DNA from 2 places in the Streptomyces sp. CRCS-T-1 genome. Region 2 is predicted to be linked to the other one. Evidence: riboswitches for the same ligand, from Rfam matches in the RefSeq annotation. Region 2 holds a riboswitch; the other holds the start of a gene.
The links. A riboswitch is a leader RNA that binds a small molecule or an ion and turns the genes downstream of it on or off. The one in region 2 is predicted to bind glycine.

Region 1 (4,705 bases), 4.8 Mb from region 2:
GCGGCCAGACTGCTGGACTCGGTCGACACCACGGGCGGTGTGCGGCTGCTCGGAGTGGGTGTCAGCGGGCTCGCCGACTACACGCAGGAGGACCTGTTCGCCCAGGCGGCCGGGGAGCGGGCGGTCACGGAGGGCCCGGTGGAGGAGCACGCCCCGGCTCCGGTCGAGGAGCAGCCCGAGCCGGCCGAGCGGCGGTGGCCCGCCGGGCACGATGTGCGGCACACCGGGTTCGGGCACGGGTGGGTGCAGGGCAGCGGCCTGGGGCGGGTCACCGTGCGGTTCGAGACGCCCGACTCGGAGCCCGGGCGTGTGCGGACCTTCCGGGTCGACGATCCGGAGCTGGAGCCGGCGGATCCGTTGCCGCTGGTGTTACGAGACCCTGAAGGGGGCCATGGGCCGGAGGGTGACGACGACTCCGGGGGTGTGGGGCTGCGGTCCGTCGCCCCTTAGGCGGCTCGCCCGGGGTTCAGGCCGGCTCGTCCTTCCCCGCCAGTTTGCCGAACTCGTGGTCCTGGAGCGGGGGAGGGGCGGCGACGTCCAGGCCGTAGTGGTGGTAGAGCTGGAGTTCCTGCTCGGGGGAGAGGTGGCGGCCCACGCCGAAGTCCGGGGCGTCCTTGATCAGGGCGCGGTCGAAGGGCACGTGGAGGGCGCCCTCGATCAGCTCGCTGGGCTCGAGGGGGACGAAGGCGTCCCTGCTGAACAGGCCGGTCCGTATGGCCGCCCACTCCGGGACGCCGGTGGCGTCGTCGAGGTAGACCTCGTCGATCGTGCCGATCCTGGTCCCGTTGCGGTCGAACGCCTTGCGGCCGATCAAGTTGCGCGGATCGATATCGGTTCGCACGGGCCCTCCACATGGTCGCAACTCATCCGTAAACACTACAAAACGGCACAATCGAGGAGGCGGCCACTCGAAGGTTCGTGCGTTGACCGCGCTGGTAGGCTGACAACGGCTGCTGACCCCGTGCGGGAGAGTCCTCCAGACACCATCGGAGGCGCCGAAGGAGCAAATCCTCCCCGGAATCTCTCAGGCCCACGTACCGCACGGACGAGGTCACTCTGGAAAGCAGGGCGGATGTCACGGCTTCCGCCCTCACCGACGGTGAAAGCCGGAGGCCTTCGGGCGATCCGGTGAAGCTCTCAGGTTGACATGACAGAGGGGGAGGCCGTCCGGGTACCCGTGCCGTGGTGCCCCTCGAAGGTCGTGTCAGACCAGGAGGCCTCCGCATATGACCGCCCATCGCATTCCGCTCTCCGAGCTCGAAGAGGCAGTTCCCTTCGAGCAGCGCCACATCGGCCCCGACCACGAGGCGTGCGCCAAGATGCTCGCGCACGTCGGATACGGCTCGCTGGACGAGCTGACGGCCGCCGCCGTCCCGGCCGTGATCAAGAGCGCCGAGGCGCTGGACCTGCCGGGCGCCCGCAGCGAGGCCGAGGTGATCGCCGAGCTGCGCTCCCTCGCCGACCGCAACCAGGTCCTCGGCTCCATGATCGGGCTCGGCTACTACGGAACGTTCACGCCGCCGGTGATCATGCGCAACGTCATGGAGAACCCGTCCTGGTACACGGCCTACACGCCGTACCAGCCGGAGATCTCGCAGGGCCGGCTCGAGGCGCTGCTCAACTTCCAGACCATGGTCGCCGACCTGACCGGACTGCCGACCTCCGGCGCCTCCCTGCTCGACGAGGGCACCGCGGCGGCCGAGGCCATGGCGCTGTCGCGGCGGCTGGGCAAGAACAAGAAGGGCCTGTTCCTGGTCGACGCGGACACGCTGCCGCAGACCATCGCCGTGATCGAGACCCGGGCCGAGCCGACCGGTGTCGAGGTCGTCGTCGCCGATCTCAGTGACGGCATCCCCGCCGGGATCGCCGAGCGCGAGATCAACGGCGTGCTGATCCAGTACCCGGGCGCCTCCGGAGCCGTACGGGACATCAAGCCGGTCATCGACCAGGCGCACGGGCTCGGGGCGCTCGTCACCGTCGCCGCCGATCTGCTCGCGCTGACCCTGCTGAAGTCGCCCGGTGAGCTGGGCGCGGACATCGCGGTCGGGACGACGCAGCGCTTCGGCGTGCCGATGGGCTTCGGCGGACCGCACGCCGGTTACATGGCCGTCGGCGAGAAGATGGCGCGCAGCCTGCCCGGGCGGCTCGTCGGCGTGTCCGTGGACGCCGACGGGAACAAGGCCTACCGGCTGGCGCTGCAGACGCGTGAGCAGCACATCCGCCGTGAGAAGGCCACCAGCAACATCTGCACGGCGCAGGTGCTGCTCGCCGTGATGGCCGGCATGTACGCCGTCTACCACGGGCCGGAGGGCCTGAAGAGCATCGCGCGGCGCACCCACCGCTACGCCACGGTCCTCGCCGCCGGGCTCGGACACGGCGGGGTCGAGGTCGTGCACGGGGCCTACTTCGACACCCTGACCGCGCGCGTCGAGGGCCGGGCCGCCGAGGTCGTGGCCGCCGCGGCGCGGAACGGGGTCAACCTGCGTCTCGTCGACGCCGACCAGGTCTCGATCTCCTGTGACGAGACCACGACGCGGGCCCAGCTGCGTGCCGTATGGGCCGCGTTCGGGGTCGAGGGTGTCGTCGAGGCGCTGGACGCCGCCACCGAGGACGGGCTGCCCGGCGCCCTGCTGCGGTCCGACGAGTACATGACCCACCCCGTCTTCCACCAGTACCGTTCCGAGACCGCCATGCTGCGTTACCTGCGCCGGCTGGCCGACCGTGACTACGCGCTCGACCGCGGCATGATCCCGCTGGGCTCCTGCACCATGAAGCTCAACGCGACCACGGAGATGGAGCCGGTCACCTGGCCCGAGTTCGGGCAGCTGCACCCCTTCGCGCCCGCCGAGCAGGCCGAGGGCTACCTCACGCTCATCCACGAGCTGGAGGACCGTCTCGCCGAGGTCACCGGCTACGACAAGGTGTCCCTCCAGCCGAACGCCGGGTCGCAGGGCGAGCTGGCCGGTCTGCTCGCCGTACGCGGGTACCACCGGGCCAACGGGGACGAGCAGCGCACCGTGTGCCTGATCCCGTCGTCCGCGCACGGCACCAACGCCGCGAGCGCGGTGATGGCGGGCATGAAGGTCGTCGTCGTCAAGACCGCCGAGGACGGCGAGATCGACGTCGAGGATCTGCGGGCGAAGATCGAGCAGCACCGTGACGAGCTGGCCGTGCTGATGATCACCTACCCGTCCACGCACGGCGTGTTCGAGGAGCATGTCTCCGAGATCTGCGCGCAGGTGCACGAGGCGGGTGGGCAGGTCTACGTCGACGGGGCCAACCTCAACGCGCTCGTGGGGCTCGCCAAGCCGGGGCACTTCGGCGGGGACGTCTCGCACCTGAACCTGCACAAGACCTTCTGCATCCCGCACGGCGGCGGCGGGCCCGGCGTCGGTCCGGTGGCGGTGCGTGAGCACCTCGCGCCGTATCTGCCGAACCATCCGCTGCAGCCCGAGGCGGGCCCGGAGACCGGGGTCGGCCCCATCTCCGCGGCGCCGTGGGGCTCGGCCGGCATCCTGCCGATCTCGTGGGCGTACGTCCGGCTGATGGGCGGCGAGGGACTGAAGCGGGCCACGCAGGTGGCCGTGCTCAGCGCCAACTACATCGCCAAGCGGCTGGAGCCGCACTACCCGGTGCTCTACACCGGCCCCGGCGGGCTCGTCGCGCACGAGTGCATCATCGACCTGCGACCGCTGACCAAGGCGACCGGCGTGAGCGTCGACGACGTCGCCAAGCGGCTGATCGACTACGGCTTCCACGCGCCGACGATGTCGTTCCCGGTGGCCGGGACGCTGATGATCGAGCCGACCGAGTCGGAGGACCTGGCCGAGCTGGACCGGTTCTGCGAGGCGATGATCGCCATCCGCGCGGAGATCGAGAAGGTCGGCTCCGGTGCGTGGCCCGCGGACGACAACCCGCTGCGGGGCGCCCCGCACACCGCCGGCGCGCTCGCCGGGGAGTGGGAGCACGCCTACAGCCGTGAGGAGGCCGTCTTCCCGGCCGGAGTCGCGGCCTCCGACAAGTACTGGCCGCCGGTGCGGCGCATCGACCAGGCCTTCGGTGACCGGAACCTGGTCTGCTCCTGCCCGCCGCTGGACGCGTACGAGGACTGATCGACCGACCGGTCAGAGGGAGGGGCTCCGCTGATGCGGGGCCCCTCCGCCGTGCAGGGCTCTTGCGTCATGCGACGGCGAGTGACACCTCGGTCGACTTGATCAGGGCGACGACCGGGGTTCCGGGCGACAGGCGGAGGTCGTCCGCGGCGTCCTTGGTGATCGCCGCCGTCAGTTCGCCGCCCTCGACGGTGATCCGGACGGAGGCCATCGCGTCACCGGCCGTGATGCCCGTGATCGTGCCGGGGAGGCGGTTGCGGATGGACAGGCCCTCGACGGGGGCCGTGGCCAGCGCGACCTCCGTCGACTTCACCAAGGCGCGTACGACGGTGCCCGGGGTGAGACCGAGATCCTCGGCGGCCTCGCGGGTGATCGCGGCGGTGAGGTCCTGGCCGCCGGCGAGGCGGACCCTGACCGTCGCCATGGCCTCGCCGGGCATGACGGCGGTGACGGTGCCGGGGAGCTGGTTGCGGATGCTCAGGCTCATGGGTGCACGGTAGCCCGGTGAGGCCCTTATATCGGGTATGCGTTTGTATGCGTCGCATCGGCCGCCGCCCGGACCGGCGGCCCGGGGCGTGGAGGTGCCGCGGGTC
Region 2 (4,705 bases):
GGATTCTCCTGTACGCGCGGGAGTGCTGATGTATGTCGAGGAATGCTTGTGCATGCCGGTGAAGGGGACCGCTGGTGAGCGGGGGTGAGACGGCCCGGGACCGCGGTGGCGGCCCGCGCGCCGGTGCCTGCTTCTGGCGCTGGGCCAGTCTCTACTTCTGGCGCTTGTAGAACGGCAGCGCCACGACCTCGTACGGCTCGTGACTGCCCCGGATGTCCACGGCCACACCGGGTGTGCCGGGAGCCGCGTGCGCGGGGTCGACGTACGCCATCGCGATCGGCTTGCCGAGCGTCGGGGAGGGCGCGCCGGAGGTGATCTCGCCGATCACCTCACCGCCGGTGACGACCGGGTACCCGGCTCGCGGGACCCTACGGCCCTCGGCGACGAGGCCGACCAGGACGCGGGGCGGGTTCTGCTCGGCGCGCGCGGCGGCCTCGGTGAGGGCCTCGCGGCCGACGAAGTCGCCCTCCTTCTCGAACTTCACCACCCGGCCGAGCCCGGCGTCGAAGGGCGTCAGGGAGGTGCTCAGCTCGTGCCCGTACAGCGGCATGCCCGCCTCCAGGCGCAGCGTGTCGCGGCAGGACAGCCCGCACGGGACCAGGCCGGCGGCCTCGCCCGCCTTGGTCAGGGCCTGCCACAGCTCGACCGCGTGCTCCGGCTTCACGAACAGCTCGAAGCCGTCCTCGCCGGTGTACCCGGTGCGGGCGATCAGCGCCGGGACGCCCGCGACGGTGCCGGGCAGGCCGGCGTAGTACTTCAGGCCGTCCAGGTCGGCGTCGGTGAGGGACTTCAGGATCCCCGGGGACTCGGGGCCCTGTACGGCGAGCAGTGCGTAGGCGTCCCGGTCGTCGCGCACCTCGGCGTCGAAGCCGACGGAACGTTCCACCAGGGCGTCCAGGACCACCTGGGCGTTGGAGGCGTTGGCGACGACCATGTACTCCTGCTCGGCCAGCCGGTAGACGATCAGGTCGTCGAGGATGCCGCCGTCGGCCTGGCAGATCATGGTGTAGCGGGCGCGGCCGGGCTTGACCCCGCCGATGTTGCCGACCAGCGCGTGGTCGAGCAGGGCGGCGGCCCCGGGGCCCGTGACGGTGATCTCGCCCATGTGGGAGAGGTCGAACAGCCCGGCCTTCGTGCGCACGGCGTTGTGCTCGTCGCGCTCGGAGCCGTAGCGCAGGGGCATGTCCCAGCCGGCGAAGTCGGTCATCGTCGCGCCGAGGGCACGATGCAGGGCATCGAGCGCGGTGTGGCGGAGTTCTCCTGTACTGCTCACGGTCGGTCGTCTCCCAAGGCATAAGGCATGACGGGCGAGGTCGTTCCTCCCCATCTGTCATCGGAACCTGAGAGGTTCGCCATGACCGCGCAGGTCATCGGCTTGCACCTTGGGTGGGGCCACGCCGCTTCCCCGGACTCCGGAGGAAGGGTGCGGCCCGCTTTTCAGATGTGCCTCGCCCGCGCGGTAACGGGGCCTGAGAGATTCAAGGGAGGGACTTGCTCCTTCGGCGCCCCAGTGGTGAAACGGTGCTGGGGACTCTCCCGCGCGGATTCAAACGGCCGGTATGCAGTTGGCGGGCACATCATTGCACGCATCGTCGCGGGGTGGCAGGGGGACCACCCTGTAGCAGGGCTGTTGCAGGAAGAGGACTAAAACCAGAGACATCGGGCATTACCTTCTCTTTACACTCGGCGGGCATGGGACTCCGTACCTGGCCCCAGGGGAGGACGATCACGGTGAACAGGACCACCGCGTACGCCACGACGTCGGGCATCGCGCTGCCCGAGCAGCCGGCCGCTCCGGTGCGTGCGGTCTGCGGCCCGCAGCCCGCGCCGGTCGTCCGCGATCTGCGCGAGCGCGCCGGCCGCGGCCCGCACGCGCTGCTGTTCGGCTCCCGCGACATCGTCGTGGTCACGGGCCTGCCCGGCAGCGGCAAGTCCACGCTGATGCGGCGCACCGTGCCGGGCCGGCGCATCGACTCCCAGGACACCCGCGACCACTGGGACGGCCGCATGCCGCGCGCCCTGCCGTACGCGGTCTACCGCCCGCTCGTCCGCCTCGCCCACTACGCCGGGCTGCGCCGCGCCCTGCGCACCGGTGAGGGCGTCGTCGTGCACGACTGCGGCACCCAGGCCTGGGTCCGCCGCTGGCTCGCCCGCGAGGCCCGCCGCCGGGGCGGCACGCTCCACCTGCTGATGCTCGACGTCACCCCCCAGCAGGCCCTGGCCGGCCAGCGCGACCGCGGCCGGGGCGTCTCGCGCTACGCCTTCCTGCGCCACCGCGCCGCCACCACCCGCCTCCTCCACGAGGTCGAACGCGGCGAACTCCCCACCGGCTGCGGCTCAGCCATCCTCGCCGACCGCGACGCAGCAAACACCCTCCACCGCATCGCCTTCACGGGCTGACGCCCCGGGCGCACGGGGCTGCGTTCACGGCCCGACTGTGGTGGGCACGGGCCGGCTGTCCAGGGCTGGGGGTTGTGGTTCATGGGGCCGGTGATCCGGGGCCGGGGAGTTGTGGTTCGGGCCGGTGACCCGTGTGCACGGGGCGGTGCCGTCGGCCGGGCGTCCGGGAAGAAGGGGCCGTCCGCCGACCCCGCTGTGCGCAGGGGGGCCGGCGCGCGCCGGGGAGCACAGGCCGTCCGCGTGCGGCCCCGTGCAGCGGGCCCGCGTCCGCGGTTGGTGAGCCCGGAGGCGGGGGCGGCGGCGCGGCGGTCGGCGATCCGTGTGTATAGGACAGGCATCCGCGCGGTCGTCTGCGCCGGACAGCCCAGCCCATCCGCATTCCGGCCCTGAGCCGTGTGCACGCGGCAGGCGCCTGCGGTCGGTGCGCCGCGCACAAAGCCCGTCCGCCCGCAGCCCCGGCCGTGTGCCCGCGGCACGCATCCACGGTCGGAGCACCCCCCACACACAGCCCGTCCTCCCGCCAGGATTCGGCAGGCCCGGGGCCGCCGTCCGGCCACCCCCGTCACCAGTCATGCTTCACGGGGTGGCAGCCCCCCGTTCCCGAGCCGCTAGCCTTTCAGTCACAGCAGTGGTTTCAGGCAGGCGGTAGGCAGATGGACTTCCCGGCGGACTTCTCCGCGGACTTCCCGGCGCAGACGCAGACACACCCGCACGGCGGATGGCCCGGCAACGAGCTGGAGGAGGTGCTCTCGGCCTCCCTCGGTGCCGGGCCGTCCGCCGGCGGGCGGATCGTCGAGGTGCTCGGCCGGAGCTTCGTGTGGATCCCGCTGCCCAGCGGCGGCGGCCCGCAGAGCGGCCCCCTCGATCTCCCCGGCATCGAGATCGAGGGCCAGGCGTACGTGCCGGTGTTCAGCTCCGAGGAGCAGTTCCGCCAGGTCGTCGGCTCGCACATGTCGTACACCATCGCGCCCGCCGTGGAGTTCGCCCGCGGTCTGCCCCCGCACGCGGGGATCGCCATCAACCCCGGCGGCGTCGTCGGCGTCCCGCTCCCGCCGCCGGCCGTCGCCGAGCTGTGCCGGGCCGGCCGGACCCCGCTGGACGGCCCCGCGAGCGGCGGACGGGTCCGCCTCTTCGAGCCCGACTGGCAGGACGACCCGGTGGACTTCCTCGCCGCCGCCTCCGCCGAGTTCGAGGCGATCGGCGTCGTCGTCACCGCCCGCCGCTGCCTCGCCGCGATCGAGACCGCCGACCCGGTGATGTTCGTCGGCGTCGAACTCTCCCAGTGGGAAGGCGACCTGCGCGCCCTCCCGCTGGACGCCCTCACCCGCGCGGTCACCGAGTCCCCGGCCCCCTGGCCCGTCAACCTGGTGCTCCTGGATGTGGCGGAGGACCCGGTGGGCAATTGGATGAAGGACCGGGTCCGGCCCTTCTTCCAGCGGTAGGTCAGGCACCTCAGGGGCGCGGGGCTGTGACACTATGCGGCTCCGCCGCGTGGGGGCGACGAGCCACATACGAACCGCACTCGCGAACCGGCACCAATCTCCGGGCACCTGCGCGGGCTTAAGCTAGGTCACGGTCGAGGCGTTGTACGAAGGGGCGGTAAAGGTGAGCGCGAGCGGCACGGCCGCGGCCGGACAGGTCGAGCACATGCTGCGCCAGGTCACGCCCGGGCGTTATGACGCCTATGAGGCCCTCCTGCGCGCGCTCGCGACCCCCCACAGCGGCCAGATCTGGATGCTCCTGTGGCAGGGCCAGGCCGGATCCCCCGACGCCCAGTACGGAAACATGGAGGTCGAGGGCCACGGCTACGCCCCCTGTGTGACCTCCGCGCAGGAGCTCTCGGCCAGCGGCTGGAACCGCAGTTACGAGGTCGTCGACGGCATCGACGTGGCCCGCGCCCTCTACCCCGACCACTACGGCCTCTGGCTCAACCCGCACGCCCCCGGCGGCGGCGTCGGCATCCCCTGGCTCGACCTGCGGCGGATCGCCACGGGCCTGGACCGCCAGCCCGCCGGACCCCTGCGGCTGTCCGAACCGGCCATCGAGATCCCGCAGTTCTACGCCCTGCTCGCGCAGAACGCCCACCGCACCCCGGCCGTCCGCTCACTGCGCCGCGCCTGGGTCCAACCCGCGCTCGGGGCGCCGTATCTGGCCATCGGACTGGACGTCTACGACACCTCGCCGCCGGCCGTGGACTCGGTGCGCGCGATGATGCAGCAGTCCCTCGGCGCCGTACCCGACGGGCTCCCCGTCTCGACCGTCGCGATGTCCGACGAGCACGACCCGGTCGCCATGTGGCTGCGCG

Region 1: it holds a riboswitch for glycine, as region 2 does, so the genes downstream of both, gcvP (aminomethyl-transferring glycine dehydrogenase) here and gcvT (glycine cleavage system aminomethyltransferase GcvT) in region 2, are expected to answer to the same signal.

The regions. Positions count from the first base shown of each region.
Region 1 is NZ_CP101651.1:7,202,504-7,207,208, forward strand. It holds gene NNW99_RS32640 (DNA polymerase IV) at 1-450, shown strand, start outside; gene NNW99_RS32645 (PRC-barrel domain-containing protein) at 467-841, opposite strand; glycine riboswitch at 955-1,050, shown strand; gene gcvP (aminomethyl-transferring glycine dehydrogenase) at 1,227-4,112, shown strand; gene NNW99_RS32655 (molybdopterin-binding protein) at 4,180-4,599, opposite strand.
Region 2 is NZ_CP101651.1:2,366,126-2,370,830, reverse strand. It holds gene gcvT (glycine cleavage system aminomethyltransferase GcvT) at 152-1,327, opposite strand; glycine riboswitch at 1,448-1,549, opposite strand; gene NNW99_RS10360 (AAA family ATPase) at 1,732-2,400, shown strand; gene NNW99_RS10355 (enhanced serine sensitivity protein SseB) at 3,054-3,842, shown strand; gene NNW99_RS10350 (enhanced serine sensitivity protein SseB C-terminal domain-containing protein) at 4,006-4,705, shown strand, end outside.